3 regions of the Lachnospira hominis (ex Hitch et al. 2025) genome follow, and region 1 is predicted to be linked to each of the others. Evidence: predicted binding sites of a transcription regulator. Region 1 holds the regulator's gene; each other region holds the start of a gene.
What was found. Region 1 encodes Rex, which represses fermentation and respiration genes when NADH is low (regulators of the CRP and FNR family bind a similar motif). Its sites were predicted from a motif close to ATTGTTAANTANTTAACAAT; they were not measured.
Positions count from the first base shown of each region.

Region 1 (8,323 bases):
GTAAGAAGTGCATTTTTATTATTTTCATGTGTAAAAACCCTCACAAGCCCGCAGCCGCTTCTGTATGCAGACTGTGCTGACATAAACGCCGCACCGCCCATACTCCTGCTTCCCGCCGCTATAAGCACTTTTCCGCTCGTTCCTTTATTACCGTCTGCTTCTCTTTCGGGAATCGTCAGAATATCCTTTTTTTCAATCATTCTTGCCGGATTATTTTCTAATATTTTTTGCACATTGTCCTGACTGACTGCAAAACCTATATCAGAAACTATTACTTTTCCTGCATATTTCCTACCGGGATACAAAACCATCCCTGTCTTGTCAAATCCAAATGTAACTGTATAATCTGCTTTTACTTTCTTATTGCTTACCTGAACTATTCCCGCACTAAGCCCCGACGGAATATCAACCGCCACCTTAACTGCACTGACACGGTTAATCTCATCTATAATCTGTGCATAAACACCCGTGACATCTCTTGAAAGTCCAATTCCAAACATTGCATCTATAATAAAATCATATTCATCCAGTGGTAGTATGTTATCTTGTACTGCACATTCAAATGGAATTTCAAGATTTTTTATAATATTTTTCTGCAGCTCATACTCATCTGTTCCCGGCTCTTTTCTGCCAGCTTCATACACCAATGTTTTATAACCATGAAGATAAAGCTGACGTATGGCAGCAAGCCCGTCAGCTCCATTGTTTCCTTTTGTACAGACAACGCAGATGCTTATATCTTTTTTTCCGCTGTCTTTTTTATTGTATGCAAGTTTTTCCACAAATGATGATACAGACAATGCTGCACGCTCCATAAGAACTACAGATGGAATCCCTGTCGTTTTTATTGAATATTCATCTATTTTTTTCATTGCAGCAGAATCAAGTAAATACTTCATATACAGTTACTCCTGACCTTTTGAATTAATATCATCAAGGACTCCCATGATCTCCGGTCCAAAGATATTATGCATTCCCGAATAAAGCTGTTCGTTCATACTCTCCTTATCATGCTTTATAAGAAGATTCTTTTTGAGCTTGATTCTTGTAGCTTCAATCCATTTATCCAGCACTTCAAGATCTGCTTTGTTTTCATTAATCTTCGCATAGCACATCTTTACCGTTTCAACCAGAAGTTTTCTATTAGCTTCTGCCAGCTGTCTTGGAATCTCTTTTTCTTCATCTTCAAGTGATTCAATCTTGTCTTTTGCTTCATGTATAAGACGCTGGTTTTTATTCATACGTTTCTTACGACGAAAATCATTGCCGTCTTCTTCCATATTTTCAACGACATCCTGAATAACCTGTTCTTTTATCTTTTTTACTTCTTTTAAATCATTGGTTACCTGTCCCTGTTTTTTTAGCAGGTCATTAACCTTTTTTTCCCAATACTTTATCTCGTCAGTTTTGCTGACCTCCGGGACAAGCAGATACCATCTCTTATCTAGTGTAAGAATAGGAATATGATTAAATGATGCTGTGTCTTTTATTAAATCATATGTAATATCTGCCATGATAAATCACCCCTCCTGTATATTACGAGTTTTACCATTTTTATTTGCTATATTATATGAAAGTCTCATAAGGCTCTCTGATAAATGTACATTTTCAACTACAACATCTTCAGGCATATTAAGGTCTGTATGTGCAAAATTCCATATTGCCTTTATTCCGTCTTCAGCCACTTCTTTTGCAACTTCTCTTGCTGCCTGTCTTGGAATTGTAAGTGCAACTATCTCGATATTATTTTCTTTTATAAACCCTTTTAGTTCATCCATCATCATAATATCTAGACTGCCTATCTTTTTGCCTTTAAGCTCATGATTATTATCAAAAACACCTTTTATTATAAATCCTCTCTTTGCAAAATCACCCGAATTAACAAGTGCTGCACCGAGATTACCTGCACCGATAATAATCATATTATGAGTACGGTCAATACCAAGAATTTTAGCTATCTCATCATAAAGATACTTTACATTATATCCGTATCCCTGCTGGCCAAACCCTCCAAAATTGTTCAGATCCTGTCTTATCTGCGATGCGGTAACCTTCATCCTTGCACTGAGTTCTTTTGATGAGATTCTTTGAACACCGCTTTCAATCAATTCACCAAGATATCTATAGTATCTTGGAAGTCTCCTGATTACCGCAGATGATATTTTTTTTGTCTCTTCCATATTGCTCATCCGTACCTTCCTGTTTTTTCGTATTTTTTATTATAAACCAATGTTAAAACAATGTCAAAGTCAGCCTAATACTCTCTTGGCAATATCAACTGATTCCTTCGCATCTTTCGCATAGAAATCCGCATGAATTTCTTTTGCATATTCCGGTGTAAGGACAGCACCGCCTACCATAACTTTACAATCAAGATTATTTTCATGCAAAAGTTCGATTGTCTCTTTCATTGATACAAGTGTTGTTGTCATAAGTGCTGAAAGTCCTACAAGTTTTACATCATTTTCTTTTACCGCATCAACTACAGCCTGATAAGGAACATCTTTTCCCAGATCTATAACATCATATCCATAATTTTCAAGAAGAACTTTTACAATATTTTTTCCTATATCATGCACATCGCCTTTTACTGTCGCAATTACAATTTTTCCTTTACTCACCGGTGCCGCATCACTTTTTATCATAAATTTTCTTATAACTTCAAATGCCGCCTGTGCAACTGATGCGGACATTATCAGCTGCGGAAGGAAAAGTGTGCCTTTTTCAAATTCCTCACCGATTTTATCAAGTGCCGGTATTAAAACTTCATTGACAACTTCCATTGAGTCTGTATTTTCCAGAAGCTTAGCTGTACAGTCAGCACCTTCATTTTTAAGTCCGTTAAGAACTGCATTGTAAAGTGCAAGCTTATCACCTTCAAGTCCTGTATCATTATCAGAAGCTGATTGCTGTATGCCCTTTGCACCATCCGGCCCTGATTTTGTGTCCGTTCCTGCTGATTTATTTTCAGAAATGACAATCTTTGGTACTATCTGTTTTCCTGCATAATGCTTTATAAAATCAACTGAATTCTTATCAAATCCTGCAAGAAGCTTGTAAGCTCTTACAGCACCTGTCATCTCTTCAATATTAGGATTGATAATAGGAAGGTCAAGTCCATTTTCAAGTGCCATTGTAAGAAAAATGTGATTTACAAGCACACGGTTAGGAAGCCCGAAGGAAATGTTGGATACGCCGAGAACTGTCTTCAATCCAAGTTCTGTCTTGACACGGTGAAGTGCTTTAAGCGTCTCAACTACCCCGTCCTGCTCTGCAGATGCAGTAAGTGTAAGACAGTCAATGTATACATTTTCTTTCGGAATGCCTATTGCAAGTGCCGCATCTAGAATTTTCTTTGCAATTGCAAATCTGTCTTCCGCCTTTTTAGGAATACCATTTTTATCAAGAGTAAGTCCAACAACAGAAGCTCCGTATTTTTTTACAAGTGGAAGAACATTTTTAAGAGACTCTTCCTCACCGTTTACTGAATTGACTATCGGCTTACCGTTGTATACACGAAGTGCTGCCTCAAGCACTTCAGGAATTGTAGAATCAAGCTGAAGCGGAACATCCACTACTGACTGCAGTGACTTGACAGCTGTTATCATCATCTCACGCTCATCTATTCCCGGAAGTCCGACATTGACATCAAGAATATCAGCTCCTGCCTGAACCTGTTCAAGTGCCTGATTAAGTATGTAATCTATATCGCCTTTACGCAAAGCTTCCTGAAATATTTTCTTGCCTGTAGGATTAATTCTCTCACCGATTATTCTCGGCTGGTCTATCGGAACTACCTTTGTTGCAGAACATACTGCTGCCGGAATTACTTTTTGTGGCAGCTCATTTACAATTGCATTGCCATTTTCTTTAAGCATATCTGAAAGTTCTTTAATAAATTCCGGATTTGTACCGCAGCATCCGCCGAATACCCTGATTCCGTACTTTCTTAAATCTTTCATAAATTCAGCAAAATCTTTTGGTCCCACATTATATTCATTCGTCTGTGGGTCAGGAAGTCCTGCATTAGGCTTAACTACAACAGGAAGGTTGGTCCATTTTGTAACTTCTTCTATAACAGGTTCTAACTCTTTTGGGCCGAGTGAACAATTGACACCAATGGCATCAACACCAAGTCCTTCAAGAGTAAGTGCCATTGACGGAACCATACATCCTGTAAATGTTCTTTTATTCATCTCAAATGTCATTGTACACATTATAGGAAGGTCAGAATTTTCTTTTGCGGCAAGTACAGCAGCCTTTACATCAAGCAGGTCTGTCATTGTCTCAAATACAACAAGGTCAGCCCCCGCATTGCTTCCGGCTTTCACCACCTCTGCATACATCTCATATGCCTCTTCAAAGCTTAAAGTGCCTGTAGGCTCTAAAAGCTGGCCTATCGGACCTACATCAAGTGCTACCAGTGCCTCAGGTTTGACATTATCTCTGGCTGTAATCGCATTTTTAATTCCTGCAGTGACAAGTTCATCCACGCTGTGTCCGCATTCTTCCAGTTTGTAAGCGTTGCCGCCAAATGTATTGGCATATATTACATCTGAACCGGCATTAAGATACTGCTCATGAATAGAAACAAGAAGTTCCGGATGTGTAATATTAAGCATCTCAGGTGTTTCACCCATTTTCATGCCTGCTGCCTGAAGCATTGTTCCCATTGCTCCATCAAGAATAACATAATCTCTTTTTAATAATTCTCTAAAATCTCTAGCCATTACAACGTCCACCTTTCTGTCTGAACTGACACTTCTTATTCATACTGCATGTCTGACATCCTCTTGCCCTCTGAGGAATTGGATTTTTCGACAGTCCTATAACTGCCGTAACTGATTTTGTCGGTGTGAGCATATCTGTCGAACTGACATTAAGCCCAATCTGTTTTGGAGCATTTAATACATGAAGGAACTGTCCCTGAAGACTTATCGGCAGATCTCCGTATCCAAGTCCAAACCTGAATGTCTGGTAATATCCGGGATTTTCCTCTTTTATGATAAGTTCAGCCCGGTCACATGCCTGTTCAACTGCAACGCTGCACAGACTGTCTATCGCAACAGCCTCAGCCATGTCACGTATCTGTGCTATTCTTATAAGTCTGTCTGCATCAGCAGATATCGTAACCGCCATAAGCACAGCCTTATCGCATCCATCAAGATGTTTTTTTATAGAATTTCCTGTAAGAAACAGATTCGTATCTTTAACAAGAATTCCTTTTTCTTCTCTTGAAATATCGCATACTTTGTATACAAATCTGGGTTTTACACAGCTAAGCACTTCTTTCTCACATTTTGTTATAAGCTTATCAAGCTGCTCATCAATATCCTCACCTCTGTGTCCCATATATCTTAATGCTTCATTTTTATCGAGTTGTCCAAGAACTATATCAGCATGCATGTATCATTAACTCCCGCCTTTCATAGCATCTGCTATGAATTTTATCTTTTTTTCTTCTTTTTACGTCCTGTTCCCTTTGCTTTTTCCATGCTGATTTTTCTGCCCTTTATGGTAACATTTTCCATTGCAAGCAGAACTGCATCTGCATACTTTGAAGGTACTTCAACAAATGTATAATTATCAAGCATATCGATAGAGCCGACAAGCTTACCGGGAATTCCTGACTCACCTGTTATTGCACCAAGAATATTAGCCGGCTTAATCTTATCTTTTTTACCCACATTGATAAAAAGTCTTACCATGCCTCTCCTGTCAGCATCAAGGTCATAATGAACCTGTTCAAGTTCCTCTCTGTCCTCAAGTGAATCACCTACTACCATTTTAAGAAGTGCAGCAGCCACATCAAGGCATGTATAATCTTCCATATTAAGCCTGTCCTCAACAGCCTCAACCATATCTGAAAGCCCTCCGGCTTCAATAGTCTCCTTTATATTTGAAAATATTGCTTCAAGCTTTGTATTTTTCACATCATCCATTGATGGAATAGGTTTTGCCTTGATTTTTGTCTTGCAGTAACGCTCAATATCCTTCAGCTTATATGCTTCTTTTCCGGAAACAAATGATAAAGCAACACCCTCTCTTCCGGCACGTCCGGTTCTTCCTATTCTGTGCACATAATATTCTTCATCCTGAGGCAGGTCATAATTAAATACAACATCAACATCATCAACGTCAATTCCTCTTGCCGCAACATCTGTAGCAATAAGTATTTCTGTCTTTCCGCTTCTGAAATCAGCCATTACCCTGTCTCTCTGGGCCTGCTTCATATCTCCGTGAATTCCGTCTGCAAAATATCCTCTGCCTTTAAGCTCAGATATAAGCTCGTCAACCTGTCTTTTTGTATTACAGAATACAACTGAAAGTCTCGGATTATATATATCTATCAGCCTGCATAAAAGCTCATTCTTGTTCTTTGGTCTTACTTCATAATAATACTGTTCAATATTCTTTACTGTAAGTTCTTTTCTTACAACCTTGATAATTTCAGCATCCTTCTGGAAATTCTTTGCAATATCCATAATAGCCTTAGGCATTGTCGCTGAGAACATTATTGTCTGTCTGTCTTCAGGTGTATCTGTAAGGATAGTCTCCATATCCTCCCTGAAGCCCATATCGAGCATTTCATCTGCCTCATCAAGAACTACCATTGAAACATTATCAAATTTAACTGTCTTTCTTCTCATATGGTCCATAACACGTCCCGGCGTACCTACAAGAATCTGCACTCCAGCTTTTAATGACTTAATCTGTCTTACAATCTCCTGTCCGCCATATACCGGAAGCACTTTTATGTCGCTCATATATTTTGCAAGTTTTCTGATTTCTTCTGCAACCTGGACTGCAAGTTCTCTTGTCGGGCAGAGTATTACTGCCTGAAGTTTCTTTAAATCAGGATCTATTTTTTCGAGAACAGGAATAGAATATGCTGCCGTCTTTCCTGTACCTGTCTGTGCCTGTCCGACCACATCTCGGTCGTCCATAATAACCGGAATAGCTGAAGCCTGAATAGGAGATGCCTCTTCAAACCCCATATCTTCAACAGCTCTTAATATTCTCTCATCTAAATTTAATTCTTCAAATTTCATTAATTCTCCATTCCTGCTCTGTAAAAAGCAATCTTTATAATCGATTTATTTTACACAATTATGCTGATAAAGTCAAAATGTTTATTATTACATACAATTCAGACACTCAATATATCAATCGCCTTCCTATGCATATTGCAAATAAAGCATTTCCCATTTATAATAAAATATTAGTGTGGCAGACAAGTCTTTTACCTGTCACCATGTATAAGCAAATTTTCAAAGGACGGATATAAAAATGATTTTATCATGTAACCATATAAGCAAATCGTTTGGCACTGACCAGATTATAAATGACTGCTCATTTCACCTTGAAGAACGTGAAAAAGCTGCCATAATCGGAATCAATGGTGCCGGAAAATCTACTCTTTTAAAAATCATTGTCGGTGAACTTCCCGCTGATTCAGGAAATGTTACTGTCTCCAAAGGAAAAACTCTCGGTTATCTTTCACAGCACCAGAACCTCTCAACTGACAAGACTATATATGATGAACTTCTGTCTGTTAAACAGGATTTAATTGATATGGAAAATACTATCCGCAGTCTCGAAATACAGATGAAAGATGTTACAGGCGATGAGCTTGACAACCTGCTTTCACAGTATACAAGACTTAATCATGAATTTGAGATGAATAACGGATATGCATATAAAAGTGAAGTTACCGGTGTCCTTAAAGGTCTTGGATTTGGCGATGAGGATTTTTCTCTTCATGTAAACACACTCTCAGGCGGTCAGAAAACGCGTGTTGCACTTGCAAAACTGCTCATATCAAAGCCTGACATCATCATGCTTGATGAACCTACCAACCATCTTGATATGGATTCTATTGCATGGCTTGAAAATTATCTTCTCACATATAATGGAAGCGTCTTAATAGTTGCACATGACAGGTATTTTCTTGATAAAATTGTCACAAAGATTATCGAGATTGACAACACTGCCGTCACGGTATTTTCCGGCAATTATACAGACTATGCTGCCAAAAAAGCTGTTCTTCGCAACATGAAATTAAAAGAATACCTAAACCAACAGCGTGATATCAAACACCAGCAGGAAGTAATCACAAAACTGAAACAGTTCAACCGTGAAAAATCAATCAAACGTGCCGAAAGCCGTGAAAAAATGCTTGACAAAATGGAACTTGTCGATAAGCCAACAGAATTAAACGACAAAATGCATATACGCCTTGATCCTAAAGTAGTAAGCGGCAATGACGTATTAACTGTCAAAGACCTTTCAAAAAGTTTTGGCGATAACTTTTTATTTTCAG
Region 1 is NZ_JBBMES010000001.1:173,177-181,499, reverse strand. It holds gene WMO38_RS00795 (NAD(P)H-hydrate dehydratase) at 1-899, opposite strand, end outside; gene WMO38_RS00790 (hypothetical protein) at 906-1,514, opposite strand; gene WMO38_RS00785 (redox-sensing transcriptional repressor Rex) at 1,521-2,189, opposite strand; gene WMO38_RS00780 (homocysteine S-methyltransferase family protein) at 2,250-4,730, opposite strand; gene WMO38_RS00775 (5-methyltetrahydrofolate--homocysteine methyltransferase) at 4,723-5,406, opposite strand; gene WMO38_RS00770 (DEAD/DEAH box helicase) at 5,448-7,052, opposite strand; gene WMO38_RS00765 (ABC-F family ATP-binding cassette domain-containing protein) at 7,291-8,323, shown strand, end outside.

Region 2 (8,323 bases), on a different contig from region 1:
ATATACATTTTTAAGACCATTTCTCTTTGCAAGCTCAAGAAGTGCAAATACATGTGTAAGATGGCTGTGAACACCACCGTCTGAAAGAAGTCCATAAAGATGTAAATCAGAATTATTCTTCTTACAGTTCTCAATTGCACCAAGAAGTTCTTCATTTTCAAAGAAATCACCATCTTCAATAGACTTTGTAATTCTTGTAAGCTCCTGATATACAATTCTACCTGCACCCATATTAAGATGTCCTACTTCTGAGTTACCCATCTGACCATCCGGAAGTCCTACTGCAAGCCCGCTGGCATATCCTTTTACAAATGGATATTCTGCCATCAATTTATCCATTACAGGTGTATTGGCATTTGCAATACCATTACCCTCTTTTTTATCACTTAAACCATATCCGTCAAGTATCATTAAAACCACTGGTTTTTTAGACATAACAAAATCCTCCTTGTTTTTGCGAAGCAAAAATTTTATCTTCATTTTTTACCGAACGTATCATACCATATAATCCCGAAAAAGTAAAGAAAAAGCGGACACAACACTGTGTGTCCGCAATATTATAATTACTTGTCGTAATGAACTATCTTTGCAAATTCAGGCTTGAGGCTGGCACCGCCAACAAGACCTCCATCGATATCAGGCATTGAGAATATATGATTGGCATTGCCTGCATTGACACTGCCGCCATATAAAATTCTTATTCTCTCAGCAACAACCGCACCATATATATCACGTATATTAGTACGAATTGCAGAACATACTTCCTGTGCCTGTTCTGCTGTTGCAACTCTTCCTGTTCCTATCGCCCATATAGGTTCGTATGCAATAATACAATTAATAACCTTTTCCGGTGGTATGTATTTGAAAGCGTTGACAATCTGTTTTTTGATAAATTCAAGTGTAACTCCACTCTCACGCTGTTCAAGACTCTCTCCACAGCAAAGAATCGGAAGAAGCTTATGTTCTATAGCTTTCCTCATCTTTTTATTAATTATTTCATCTGTTTCATGAAAATATTGTCTTCTCTCCGAATGTCCGATTATAACATATGACACTCCGGCATCAACAAGCATCTCAGGCGATAACTCACCTGTATATGCTCCTTTTTCCTCATAAAACATGTTCTCAGCACCGACTTTTATATTGGTATCCTTCACTTCATTAACAACTGGGACAATATCAATTGCCGGCACACAAAATACGACGTCTACGTCGTCATTCTTTACCATTGGCTTTAGTTCTTCTGCAAGTTTAACAGCTCCGCTTGGAGTCATATTCATCTTCCAGTTACCAGCCACCATTTTCTTGCGCATACAGATACCCCTCCTGTAACATTAATACATTCGCAAAAACATCACGATTGATTTTATTTAATTATATCATACAATTTCTAAAAATGCCACTTATTTTACAGAATTTACGTAAAAATTCCCGGAATTTCTTATATGAAATCCCGGGACATATATAAAAATTATGTCAGTCGGTTTTTACTTGTCGTTAGCGGCTTCTACACCTGGAAGTTCTTTACCCTCAAGGAACTCAAGAGAAGCACCGCCACCTGTAGAGATATGTGTCATCTTATCGCCAAAACCAAGATTATTTACAGCTGCAGCTGAATCACCGCCACCGATAATTGTTGTAGCGTCTTTTAATGCTGCAAGTTCTTCTGCAACAGCGATTGTACCCTTTGCAAAGTTAGGAAATTCAAATACGCCCATTGGTCCGTTCCATACTACAGTCTTAGCATCTTTTAATGCATCCTTGTAGAGTTCACATGACTTAGGTCCGATATCCATACCCATATCATCATCTTCCTGATGACCTGCTGCTACGATACGGCTAGGTGTATCATTCTTAAATTCCTTTGTTACAACTGTATCAATAGGAATCAAAAGCTTAACGCCTTTCTTTTCAGCCTTTTCCATCATCTCTTTAGCATATTCAAGGTAATCATCCTCTACGAGAGACTTACCTACATTACCACCATGAGCCTTCTGGAATGTATATGACATACCGCCACCGATGATAAGTGTATCAACCTTGTCAAGAAGGTTATTGATAACTGAAATCTTAGATGAAACTTTAGAACCACCAAGAATAGCTACAAATGGTCTTACAGGATTATTTACTGCGTTGCCAAGGAAATCAATTTCCTTCTGCATAAGATAACCAACAACTGCTGTATCAACAAACTTTGTAACACCAACATTTGAACAATGTGCTCTGTGAGCTGTACCAAATGCATCATTTACAAATACATCGCAGATAGAAGCGAGATCTTTAGAAAACGCTTCACCATTCTTTGTTTCTTCAGGACGGAAACGTGTATTCTCAAGAAGAATAACATCACCATTCTTCATATCTGCTACTGCAGCTCTTGCATTATCGCCAACAACTGTGTCATCAGCAGCAAACTTTACTTCCTGACCAAGAAGTTCTGAAAGTCTCTTTGCAACAGGTGCAAGTGAAAATGTTGCATCTGGTCCCTTAGGTTTTCCGAGATGTGAACAAAGAATAACCTTACCACCATCAGCGATAAGCTTCTTGATTGTAGGAAGTGCAGCAACAAGACGTGTCTCATCTGTTATTCTGTCTCCATCAAGTGGTACATTAAAATCACATCTGCATAATACTCTTTTGCCATTAACGTTGATATCATCAACAGACTTTTTATTAAGCATAGTTTATTTCCTCCAAATTCATTTCTGACATACGATGAATAAATCCATCACAAAATAATACTTGATATAAGATAAAAACCAGAGAATATCATAATATATATTCCCTGGTTTTTTCTCTCGTTACTTATATGTTAAACGATTAGTTTAATTCAGCAAAATACTTGATTGTTCTAACCATCTGGCTTGTGTATGAATTTTCATTATCATACCAAGAAACAACCTGTACCTGGCATCCACCATTAGGAAGCTCATTAACCATTGTCTGTGTAGCATCGAATAATGAACCAAATCTCATACCAACGATATCGCTAGATACGATCTGCTCTGTGTTATAACCGAATGACTCTGTAGCAGCAGCCTTCATAGCAGCGTTAACTTCATCAACTGTAACCTTCTTAGCAACTACAGCATTAAGAATTGTTGTAGAACCTGTAGGTGTAGGAACTCTCTGAGCAGCTCCGATAAGCTTGCCATTAAGTTCTGGGATAACAAGACCGATAGCCTTAGCAGCACCTGTTGAGTTAGGAACGATGTTGCAGGCACCTGCTCTTGATCTTCTTAAATCACCCTTTCTCTGTGGGCCATCAAGAATCATCTGGTCACCTGTGTAAGCATGAATTGTACACATTATACCTGATTCGATTGTTGCACAATCATTAAGAGCCTTAGCCATAGGAGCTAAACAGTTTGTTGTACAAGAAGCAGCTGAGATAATCTGATCATCTGCTGTAAGTGTCTCATGGTTTACATTGTAAACGATAGTCTTTAAATCATTACCAGCTGGTGCAGAAATAACAACCTTCTTAGCACCTGCATTGATATGAGCCTGAGCCTTAGCCTTTGATGTATAGAAACCTGAACACTCAAGAACTACATCAACACCAATTTCGCCCCATGGACAGTTGTTAGCATCTGGCTCTTTATAAATTTTGATTGTCTTACCCTTAACAGTAATTGTACCAGCTTCATCATCAGCAGTAACCTGATCTTCTTCACCGAAGTTTACATATCTGCCCTGTGATGAATCATACTTTAAAAGATGAGCTAACATCTTAGGACTTGTTAAATCGTTGATAGCTACTACTTCGTATCCTTCTGCACCAAACATCTGTCTGAATGCAAGTCTGCCGATACGTCCAAAACCATTAATTGCAACTTTTACTGACATAAAAATTTCCTCCTAATATAAATTAGATTGTTAATTATTAATCAACTAGATTGTATTTTACATAATATAAGTAAAAATATCAAGTATTAATTACCTTTTTTTACAAAATGCAAAAAAAATCTTTCTATAAAGTTCTCCATTTAGTTAATTTGACGAAATTTCTTCCTGAACACACTCCGCAATATTTTTTGCATGATCCGACATTCTCTCAAGATTTGATAATATATCAAGGAAAACAACGCCATTTGAAGGGAGACATTTTCCATCTGAAAGCCTTTTTATATGCTTATCTCTCAATTCTTCTTCGAGATCATCAACCTCATCTTCTATTCTATATACATCACGTATAGCTGCATCATCGCCTGTTTCCCTGGCAACAACTGCCCTGTCAAAACAGCAGAGTACTTTATCCCAGAGCTGTCGTAATTCATCCTGCCCACGCTGTGAGAATACAATATCATGTTCTATTTTATATTTTGTAAGATCTGCAAGATTCTCCGCATGGTCAGATACTCTTTCAATATCAATAACCGCATGGAACAGGTCATTTACAAGAAGATGCTGCTTATCTGACAATGACTGGTTATTAAGTTTTATAAGATACGAAGTCAGATATTTTGAATAGTAATCAACTTCTTTTTCAAGCTCATATATCCTGTCTACAAGTTCCTGACTGTTTTCCCTTACTGCCCTTGACGCAATCTCAATATTGTCATAGGCAAGACGCCCCATGTTAATAACTTCATTTTTAGCACGTTCAACAGCAACAGACGGCTGTCCGAGAATTCTGTCATCAAAATGCCTGCTGATTTCAAGTTCTTCTTTATCACTTATTTCCTCTATCTGTTCGGTCTTCTTTTCAGGAACAATAATACCTGAAAGCTTAACAAGGAGCTTGGCAAAAGGAAACATTACAGCTGTACATGTAATATTAAAAAATGTATGGAATATTGATATCTCAACACCCGTTATATTATGAACTGCAATGTCCGGTCTTATACAGAAAAGAATAAAGCCAGCTGTACCAAACAGCAACGCACCTGCCACATTAAACAATAGATGCATACATGCAGCTCTTTTAGCAGTACGCGTTGTTCCTGCACTCGAAATAAGAGCTGTAACACATGAGCCTATATTTTGTCCAAGTGTTATAAAAATCGCCGCATTCGTCGTTACAACGCCGTTCATGGCAAGAGTCTGTAATATTCCGACAGATGCTGATGAGCTCTGTAAAATCGCAGTAACAACAATACCGATAAGTATTCCAAGAAATGGATTACTGCCTACAATCTTAAATGCATTTGAAAAAATCGGTGCATCTGTGTATGGTGCAATTGATGCACTCATAAATTCAAGTCCTTCAAACAGAAGACCGATACCAACAAACAACTCACCAACTGTCTTTGACCTGTCTTTTTTTGAAAAAAGACTAACAAATGCACCGATGCCTATAAGAAGCGGTGCATAAAAAGACGGCTGCAATGCTTTTGCAGCATCACCAATCTGTCCGAGTGATACAATCCATGCTGTAATTGTTGTTCCTATATTGGCTCCCATAATAACGCCTACAGCCTGAACAAGTGTCATAAGTCCTGCATTTACAAAACCTACAACCATTACTGTTGTCGCACCACTGCTCTGTATAATTGCAGTAATAAGTGCACCAACCAATATTGCCAGAAATCTGTTTCTTGTAAGATAGCCAAGCAGCGACTTCATTTTGCCTCCGGCTGATTTCTGCATGCCGTCTGCCATTCTATTCATACCATAGAGGAACATTCCTATTCCTCCCGCAAATTCAAACAAGCTGCCTATTCCATTCATTATGAACATTTACCGTCCTTTTCGTCACATAGTATTTTAATTTTGTGTTAATTTAATTTTACACTTATTTTACATAATATCAATTGCAATCATTAATTTCAAGTTATATTCAATCGTTTTTATAAAAAAGCCGTAATGTTTTTAAAATTATCACAAATATGGTATACTTAATTTTGAAAAAATAAACACATTACACATGTGCATTTTATACATTTTAATTATTCAGCTATGAAGATTGGAGATTAAACATGAACAGACCTGCCGACTTTCACACACACAGCCTTTTCTCTTCGGATTCTGATGCAAAACCCGAAGAAAACATTAAAGCTGCGATAAATCTTGGACTTTCGTCAATATGCTTTACTGAACACAATGATTTTGATTTTCCACCGGAAGATAACAAAGATGTGTTATTCCAGCTTGATTTTGACAATTATATTTCAAGTATTGCCAGCATCAAAGAATTATATTCAGAACAGATTCCTGTATATATAGGTGTTGAACAGGGACTTTGCCGCTCCGCCGCAGACAGAATTAATGACTACGACAAAAATCATATTCTTGATTTTATAATAGGTTCTTCCCATCTTGTATACGGCAATGATCCTTACTATCCAAAATTCTGGGAAGGCCGCAACATAGATGAAGTAATCTATGCTTACTACGAAAGTATCCTTGATAATTTAGACACTTGTAATAATTTTGATATTTATGGTCATATTGATTATATAATACGTTATATTCCGGATAAATCATACGAGTATAACTATAAGAACTTTTCTGATATCATTGATGAAGTGTTAAAAAAAATCATCTATAATGGCAAAGGAATAGAGATTAACACTGCAGGGCTTCGTTATGGTCTTAATGCCACAAACCCATCAGCCGAAATAGTTTTAAGATACCGCGAACTCGGTGGTGAAATAATAACCATCGGCTCAGATGCACATTACAGCCGCGATATCGGAAGCGGATTTGATATTGCCTACGATATGCTCAAATCATGTAATTTCAAATATTATAATATTTTCAGGAAGAGAAAGCCCGAATTTATACAGTTATAAAAATATATCAAAGCAGGGAATTTCTGCATTAATATGCTTACGTTCCCTGCTTTTGTTATACATATTTTCTTAACTCTTCTACATTTCTTTTTATACATTCCACAACATAATCAACCTGTTTTTTTGATATTTCTTCATTTATTGTAAATCGCACTGTCGAATATGCTCTCTCATCAGAAAGGCCTATTGCTTTGAGGACATGCGATGGCTCTTTTTGTGCCGATGAACAGGCTGACCCGGCAGATGCACATATCCCCTGCTGGTCAAGCATCAATATAAGTGTAGCACCATCAACACCTTTAAACGAAAAATTCATATTATTAGGAAGACGCTCTTGTTCATCTCCATTAAGCCAGACATCTTTTATCTGCGTTGTGACCTTTTTTATCATATAATCACGGAGCATTTTTTCTTTTTTTATCCTCATATCCCTGTTTGTCATTGCTATCTGTGCCGCTTTTGCAAGCCCTATTATTCCGGCAACATTTTCAGTTCCTGCACGCATCCCATATTCCTGACCTCCTCCATTAATAAATGGTGTTTTAAGCTTTCCCTTTTTTATATATAAAAAGCCTACGCCCTTAGGTCCCCTTATTTTATGTGCACTAACACTAAGCATATCAACATTCATTGCATTTACATCTATATATATATTTGTATAAGCCTGGACTGCATCCGTGTGAAATAAGATGTTTCTTTCATGTGCGATTCTTCCTATGGCAGCCACCGGTTCAACCGTTCCAATCTCATTATTGGCTGCCATAACTGATATTAAAAATGTATCACGGAAGATATTACGCTCAATTGCTGCTGTTCTTACTTTACCCTTTTTATCTACCGGAATCTTGATTATTCTGCAATGTCTCTTCTCAAGTGAATCACATGTTCTTAAAATTGCATGGTGCTCTATCGGTGTTGTAATTATGCTTCCATATGGGTGTTCCTGTGCAGCCATTTTCAAAGCCCAGTTATCAGATTCTGAACCTCCCGATGTGAAAAAAATTTCATCCGGCCCTGCTCCTATTGTTGATGCAAGCAGTTCTCTTGCCTGCGTAATATCTTTTTTTATATTTTTAGAAAATGTATATATGCCGGAAGGGTTGCCATATCTGTTTCCCATGTACGGAAGCATCGCCCTGACAACATCCGGGTGCATTTTTGTAGTTGCGGCATTGTCCATATATATCATTACATCACATGCACCTTTCATTATTTTCCTGTTAATATTATATTCATAAATCACATATAATTGATAATAATAAGACTGTTTACTTACGTTTACGGAGGCATTTTGAAAAAGTTTAATAATGTCATAAAAGGCACTCTGATTCTTACTACCGCAGGTATTCTAAGTAAAATTCTCGGCTTTTTTTACAGAATTTATCTGTCACGATGCATAGGTGCCGCCGGCATGGGACTGTTCCAGATTGTTATGCCTGCTGCCGGAATTGTATTTGCAATATGTTCATCCGGAATACAGACAGCTATTTCAAAATTCTGCTGTGATAAAAAAAATGATTTTCTGTGGCTTATATCAGGGCTTTTACTCAGCATTCCAACATCTTTAATTCTTACTTTTATTGTGT
Region 2 is NZ_JBBMES010000014.1:52,771-61,093, reverse strand. It holds gene gpmI (2,3-bisphosphoglycerate-independent phosphoglycerate mutase) at 1-435, opposite strand, end outside; gene tpiA (triose-phosphate isomerase) at 564-1,313, opposite strand; gene WMO38_RS11500 (phosphoglycerate kinase) at 1,488-2,681, opposite strand; gene gap (type I glyceraldehyde-3-phosphate dehydrogenase) at 2,821-3,849, opposite strand; gene WMO38_RS11490 (Na/Pi cotransporter family protein) at 3,994-5,682, opposite strand; gene WMO38_RS11485 (histidinol-phosphatase HisJ family protein) at 5,922-6,737, shown strand; gene WMO38_RS11480 (cysteine desulfurase family protein) at 6,793-7,947, opposite strand; gene WMO38_RS11475 (oligosaccharide flippase family protein) at 8,029-8,323, shown strand, end outside.
Region 2: the regulator Rex is predicted to act here: its motif matches at 3,876-3,895, upstream of gap (type I glyceraldehyde-3-phosphate dehydrogenase).

Region 3 (8,323 bases), on a different contig from region 1:
GCCTTTATACAAGAAAGTTCAGGCTGGTCTTGATAAGATTCTTGGAATAACAAGAGAAAACCTTACTGGTGTGCGTGTAATAAGAGCATTTAATAAGGAAAATGAAGAAGTAGACAGATTCAAAAAGTCTAACGAAGAGCTCAATCATCTGCAGAAGTTTGTAGGCAAGATTGCAGGACTTATGAATCCTTTGACATATGCTGTTGTAAATATTTCTATAATCCTGCTTATATGGATTGGTGCTGTACGTGTTAATTCCGGCACACTTACACAGGGACAGGTAGTTGCTCTTTACAACTATATGTCACAGATTCTTGTAGAGCTTATTAAGCTTGCTAATCTTGTTATTAATATCACAAAGGCTCTTGCATGTGCAAACAGGATTGATGGCGTATTTGCAGTTAAATCAAGTATGGCAGATGGAAAACTTGATATATCTGAAACAGGGAAAAATACACAGGTTCCGGCTGTTGAATTTAAAAATGTATGTCTGAAATATGCCGGTGGTGGAGAGGAAGCTCTTACAGATATTAACTTTTCAGTTATGCCGGGAGAGACAGTCGGTGTTATTGGTGGTACCGGTTCTGGTAAGTCTTCACTTGTAAATATGATTGCTCGTTTTTATGATGCAACAGAGGGCGAAGTAAAGATTAATGGCAGAAATGTAAAAGAGTATAATATAGAGTCGCTTAGAAATCATGTTGCTGTTGTTATGCAGAAAGCACTTTTATTTAAAGGCTCAATTCGTGACAATATGAAATGGGGCAAAAAAGATGCGACAGATGATGAGATAATGGAAGCTCTTGATATTTCGCAGTCAAGGGAATTTGTTGAGAAAAAGGACGGAAAACTTGATGCGTTTATCGACCAGGGAGGAAAGAACCTTTCTGGTGGTCAGAGACAGCGTCTTACTATTGCCCGTGCAATGGTGAGAAAACCTGATATATTAATTCTTGATGACAGTGCATCGGCACTTGATTTTGCAACAGATGCTGCATTAAGAAAAGCAATACGCGGGATGAAGTCATCGCCGACACTTTTCATAGTATCTCAGAGAGCAGCTTCACTTATGCATGCAGATAAAATTATTGTTCTTGATGATGGCAAAGTTGCAGGAATTGGTACGCATGATGAACTTCTTGCAGGATGCGAAGTTTATCAGGAAATCTATTACTCACAGTTTAAAAAGGAGGCAATGTAATAATGAAAAAAGATTCACAAAAAACCTCCAGCCAGACAGTTAAAAAAGTAATAATAAGGATAAAAAAATACTGGGTATTTTTGATATTATCAATTATTATGGCGACAATAACAGTAGCATCGTCACTGTATGTGCCTATACTTGTCGGTAATGCAATTGATTATATTATTGGACCATCTAATGTTAATTTCAGGCTGATTGCACAGATTCTTGCTGAAATTGGTGTTGTTATAGGAATAACAGCACTTTCACAGTGGATTATGAATATATGTAATAATAAGATTACATATCATGTAACAAGAGATATAAGGGATGAAGCTATAGAAAAGATAGAACATCTGCCATTAAAATATATAGATGGACATTCATACGGTGAGATTGTCAGTCGTGTTATTGCCGATGTAGACCAGTTCGCTGATGGCTTATTAATGGGATTTACACAGTTTTTCTCAGGTGTTATGACAATACTTGGAACACTCGGATTTATGTTATCAATAAATGTTAAAATTACACTTGTTGTAGTTCTTATTACACCGGTTTCATTTTTTGTTGCCAGTTTTATTGCAAAGAGAACATATAAAATGTTCAAGCTTCAGTCAGAGACTCGTGGAGAGCAGACAGCTCTCATTGATGAAATGATTGGAGGTCAGAAAGTTGTAAGTGCTTATTGTCATGAAGAAGAGGCAGTAAGACAATTTGATGAAATCAATGACAGACTTCAGAAATATTCGCTTAACGCGATATTTTTCTCATCAATAACAAATCCTTCAACAAGATTTGTAAACAGCCTTGTATATGCCGGAGTTGCAGTTACAGGTGCTATATCAGCTATATATGGAAGACTTACTGTAGGACAGCTTTCATGTTTTTTAAGTTATGCGAACCAGTATACAAAACCTTTCAATGAAATTTCAGGCGTTGTAACGGAACTTCAGAATGCTATAGCATGTGCTTCGAGAGTATTTGAACTTATAGAGGAAGAGCCGGAAGCTGCAGAGAGCAGTAATGCGGTTAATCTTGAAAATGTTGACGGACGAGTTGATTTAAATGATGTAGAATTTTCATATGTCCCTGATAAAAAGCTTATTGAAGATTTTAATCTTCATGTAAAAAAAGGTCAGAAAATTGCCATTGTAGGACCTACAGGATGTGGTAAAACAACAATTATCAACCTGCTTATGAGATTCTATGATGTAAACAGCGGCTCAATAGATGTGTCGGGTGTTGATATAAGGGAGCTTACAAGACGTTCACTCAGGGCGGGCTATGGAATGGTTCTGCAGGATACGTGGCTTAAAAGTGGTACAATCCGTGAAAATATTATAATGGGTAGGCCTGATGCAACAGATGAAGAAATAATCGAAGCGGCAAAGGCAGCTCATTCACACGGATTCATAAAACGACTTCCAAATGGTTATGATACAGTAATAGGTGAAGATGGCGGCAGCCTTTCACAGGGACAGAAACAGCTTTTGTGTATAACAAGAGTTATGCTTTGTCATCCACCTATGCTTATTCTTGATGAGGCGACATCGTCTATTGATACGAGAACTGAAATCAAGATACAGAATGCATTTAATAAGCTTATGGAAGGAAGAACAAGTTTTATTGTTGCACACAGACTTTCTACAATCCAGTCAGCAGACGTGATTCTGGTAATGAAAGACGGTCATATTATTGAACAGGGTAATCATGAAGAATTACTTGCTAAGAATGGATTTTATAAGAAACTTTATGAAAGCCAGTTTGCACAATAGAGTAAGAAGGAGTGTGACATTCATGACAATGATTAATAAGGAAAAAGTCCTTAAAGGCGTTGGTAAAGCTGTGGATGCTGCCAATAATGCAGCAGATAAAGCGGCAGCATTTGCAAAGGAAAAAGAACTTGATAAAAAAGCAAAAAACATGGCTCATACACTTGAAGACGGAATAAAGTCAGCAGGCGAGTCGCTTGAAAATCTTTTTAAAAATTAAAAAAATCCTGCTCACCGGTGATTGGTGGGCAGGATTTTCTGATATATACCAGATTGATGTTGACTTATAGGATAAAATGCCTGCCTATGCAACATGCTTATTTATTTTCCTTCATAGCTTTTTTGAATTCAAATGCAAACAGGATTGCTGTGAAGCAGACAGCTATAAAATCTGCAACAGGTTCAGCCATGTATACCGCATTGGTCTGATTTGCCTTAAAAATTGCAGGCATAATATATATAAGCGGAATAAGCAGTATAAATTTTCGCATAACAGCAACAATAATTGAATCTTTTGCTTTGCCAAGAGCATTAAATGCCATCTGGCATGCAATCTGAATTCCGAACATAAACATTGAAGCCATGTATATTCTTAAAGCCTGTGATGTAAAACTTAAAAGTGCGTTATCAGATGTGAACATCATCGCAAACATCTGTGGGAACAGCATAACGATTGCCCATAAAACTATAGAATAGCTAAAACTTACCTTTAAGAGCAGCTGGAAAGTTTTACGTACACGGTCATTATTTTTGGCACCGTAATTATAACTCATAATAGGCTGAGCTCCCTGACCAAGTCCCTGAAGCGGAAGCATTGCGAACTGCATTACACTTGTAAGGATTGTCATGGCACCAACGGCAATATCTCCGCCGTATTTTAAGAGTGATGAATTAAAACATACTGATATAATACTTTCGCTTGCCTGCATGATAAAAAGTGAAGAACCAAGAGCAACGCAAGGAAGAATAATCTTTGCATGCAGTCTCAGATTTTCCGGCTTTATTTTAAGGAAAGTCTTTTTGCCAAATAAAAAGCTTAAAACCCATATACATGACAAAGTCTGTGAAATAATTGTTGCGAGTGCGGCACCACGGACACCCATATTCATTCCAAATATAAATACAGGGTCAAGAACTATATTTGCAACAGCACCAATTAAGACAGATAACATGCCGATTTTTGCAAATCCCTGTGCCGTTATAAATGCATTCATGCCAAGTGTAAGTTGTACAAATATAGTTCCGATGGCATAAATGTTCATATAATTGACAGCGTAGGAAATTGTATTTTCACTTGCACCAAATGCGAGCAGGAAAGTTTTATTTCCTATAAGTAGAATAATTGTAAGAATTATTGATATTATAATCTGAAGAGAAAAGCAGTTGCCGAGAATTTTCTGAGCGGCATCTGTGTCTTTCTTTCCCATGTAAATAGATGCACGAGGGGCACCACCATTTCCTACAAGTGCCGCAAATGACGATATTATCATAATAAGCGGCATACACACACCGACTCCGGTAAGGGCAAGAGCACCGACATCTTTTATGTGTCCGATATACATTCGGTCAACTATGTTATAAAGCATGTTGATAAGCTGGGCAGCAACAGTAGGAAGAGCAAGCTTTAATAAAAGTCTGCCTATAGGCTGTGTGCCGAGGAAATCTTTATTATCATCCATATTTTTTCTCCTTTTTATGAAAATGCAATTGTAGCGGACGTTCTAAAGTCTATTTTAAAAAGCAAAGTAACTGTACTATACACTTTTTACATAAAATTTACAAGTATTACCAAACTGACCATATAAAATAAATGTAGTTTGGCACTATAAATAATATCAGATATAGAGTAATCTTCGTGGAAAGGAATTCAGAAGATAATAATTCCTCAAAAAAATAGAAATAGAAAAGGGAGAATCATTATGGAAAAATCAAAGGATTATGTAAAGGTCCTTGCACAGGCAGCTTTATGTGCAGCATTATGTTATGTCGGAGCAACATTTATAAAGATTGATATTCCTGTTGGAACAGAAAAGACAATGTTCCACTTTGGTAATACTTTCTGTGTGCTTGCAGCTCTTCTTGTTGGCGGTCCATGGGGAGGGCTTGCTGGAGCAGTCGGAATGACAATCAGTGATTTGACAACATCATACGTTACAAGTGCACCTAAGACATTTGTTCTTAAACTTTGTATCGGTCTTATTGTAGGTCTTGTTGCACACAAAGGCTTTAAACTTTCAAAAGAACATTCAGCAAAATATGTAACTATGGCAACAATCGTATCAAGTGCGGCAGGAATGGTATTTAATATATTTGCAGATCCAATTGTTGGATATTTTTACAAGACATATATTCTTGGAGTTCCACAGGATTTATCTAAGGCACTTGCAAAAATCGGTGCGTTGACAACTTCTGTTAATGCAGTGATAGCTGTAATATTTGCATCAGTTATTTATCTTATTTTAAGACCTGTTCTTAAAAAGAGCGGTATGTTAAGAGAAATGTAATTTATATATAAGTTTATGTGAGACTGTAAAAGTCAATATGGGAATGCCGGTTCAGTTAAAAGTGACCGGCATTTTTTATGCCCGGAATGCAGCCGGAAAAGAGTGTTATTTTTATATCAGGTTTGTTAAAAATTTAATTAATAAATTTTTTGTGACAGATTGAAATAATTATGATAGAGTGTATAAGGTTAATTAATGTGCGTAAGGGTTACGCGGGAATGGAGTAAAAATTGAGCAGATTAACGATTATAACAAAAGACAAGGCTCAGGTTACAATGGAGTCTTTGTATCAGGATTTGGAGAGAAGGATAGTTGCCAGTCCTCCGGGATTATGTACTATTGACCTTACAAGGTCATTTATAAAAATGTGTCTTGCACAGTCATGTGGTAAATGTGTTCCGTGCAGGGTGGGTCTGAGACAGCTTGCAAGACTTTTTGATGATGTTCTTGATGGAAATGCAACAGATGAGACACTTGATGTTATAAGACTTACAGCAGAAGGAATCTATCTGTCTGCTGACTGTGCAATCGGATATGAAGCAGCTAAGCTTGTTTTAAAATGTATAGATGGATGCGAGGACGATTTCCGTTCCCACATCGAAAGAGGATTTTGTTCATGTAACAGCAGCCAGCCTGTTGCATGTGTTAAATCATGTCCTGCCGGAGTTGATATACCGGGATATATTGCACTTGTGCATGACAAAAGATATGCAGATGCAGTGCGTCTTATCAGAAGAGATAATCCGCTTCCTGTTACATGTGCATATATATGTGAACATCCATGTGAAAACAGATGTAAGAGAACACTTATAGATGCACCTGTTAATATTCGTGGATTAAAGAAAATGGCAGTTGATAATGCTGGCGTTGTTGATGTTCCTGAATGTGGTGAGCCGACAGGAAAGAAAGTTGCCATTATCGGTGGAGGTCCAGGTGGACTTAGTGCAGCTTATTATCTGTCACTTATGGGCCATAAGGTTACTATTTTTGAACAGAGAAAACAGCTTGGTGGTATGTTAAGATACGGAATTCCGAACTACAGACTTCCAAGAACAAAACTTGATGAGGATATTAATGCGATACTTTCTACAGGGATAGAGGTTAAGAAAAATATAAGTGTAGGAACAGATATTACTCTTGAAGACATTAATAAAGAATATGATGCAATTTATATTTCAATAGGTGCCCATGCCGATAAGAAAATCGGTATTGATGGTGAAGATGCAAAAATCGGCGTGACATCGGCAGTTGAGATGCTTCGTGCGATTGGTGATGATGAAATACCTGATTATACAGGAAAGAAAGTTGTAGTAATCGGCGGAGGTAATGTTGCAATGGACGTTGCACGTTCATCAGTAAGGCTTGGTGCAGAAAAAGTCAGCATTGTATACAGAAGACGTAAAGAAGATATGACTGCACTTGAAGAAGAGGTTGCAGGAGCAGAGGCAGAAGGATGCGATATTCTCGAACTTATGTCACCTGTGAGAATTGAAAAAGATAAAAATGACAAGGTTGTAGGTCTCTGGGTACAGCCGCAGATGATAAGTAAAATCAAGGGTGGAAGACCATCACCTAAGACAGCAGCAAAAGATGAGGTTCTTATACCTTGCGATTTGATTGTTGTGGCAATCGGACAGGGTATCGAGACAAGATATTTTGAGGAACATGGTGTTACAGTTAAGCGAGGAACTATTGAAGCACTTGCAACAAGCGAAATCAAAGAACATAAGGGTATATTTGCTGGAGGTGACTGTGTTACAGGTCCGGCGACAGTAATAAGAGCTATTGCAGCCGGTAAGGTAGCAGCAGCCAATATTGATGATTATCTTGGATTCCATCACGAAATTACATGTGATGTGGAAATTCCATATGCAGGTTATGAGGACAAGATTCCTTGTGGCAGGGTTGAGGTAGCAGTGCGTGATGCCGCAGACCGTAAGAAAGACTTTGAGCCTATTGAATATGGTTTCTCATGTGAGGAAGCATGTCAGGAGTCAGGAAGATGTTTAAGATGCGACCATTTTGGTTTTGGCTCATTTAGAGGAGGAAGAGAAGAACAATGGTAAATTTAACAATAAATGGTACAAAAGTATCAGTAAAAGAAGGAACCACTATTCTTGATGCGGCAAAGAGTATCGGTGAGACAATACCTACATTATGTTACCTTAAAGAGATAAATGAAATCGGTGCGTGCAGAGTGTGTGTTGTTGAGGTTGAAGGAACAGAACGCTGTGTTACTGCATGTAATAACTTTGTAGAAGAAGGAATGGTTGTATATACTAACTCACGTAAGGTTCGTACAACAAGAAAAACTAATGTAAAACTTATACTTTCACAGCATGATTATAAATGTGGTACATGTGTAAGAAGTGGTAATTGTACACTTCAGTCACTTGCAAATGAATTAAATATTTCAGAGATGCCATATGATTCTATTCTTGAAAAGGATAACTGGGATATGACATTTCCACTTATCCGTAATGCACAGAAATGTATAAAATGTATGAGATGTGTGCAGATTTGCGACAATATTCAGGAAATGCATATATGGGATGTAGTTAATACAGGTTCAAGAACAACTGTAAATGTGCGTGGCAACCAGAATATCAGGGAGACAGCATGTACACTTTGTGGACAGTGCGTGGTAAATTGTCCTGTAGGTGCATTAAGAGAACGTGATGACGTAGGCATGGTTCTTGATGCTGTTGAAGATGATGAAGTTATCACAGTTGTTCAGGTAGCACCTGCTGTAAGAACAGCATGGGGTGAAAGCTTCGGACTGTCAAAGGAATTTGCAACAGCAAAGAGACTTGTTGGTGGTTTGAGAAAAATAGGTTTTGATTACATATTTGATACGACATTTG
Region 3 is NZ_JBBMES010000017.1:7,655-15,977, forward strand. It holds gene WMO38_RS12360 (ABC transporter ATP-binding protein) at 1-1,201, shown strand, start outside; gene WMO38_RS12365 (ABC transporter ATP-binding protein) at 1,204-2,958, shown strand; gene WMO38_RS12370 (hypothetical protein) at 2,981-3,175, shown strand; gene WMO38_RS12375 (MATE family efflux transporter) at 3,273-4,634, opposite strand; gene WMO38_RS12380 (ECF transporter S component) at 4,875-5,459, shown strand; gene WMO38_RS12385 (NAD(P)-binding protein) at 5,690-7,525, shown strand; gene WMO38_RS12390 (NADH-dependent [FeFe] hydrogenase, group A6) at 7,519-8,323, shown strand, end outside.
Region 3: the regulator Rex is predicted to act here: its motif matches at 5,581-5,600, upstream of WMO38_RS12385 (NAD(P)-binding protein).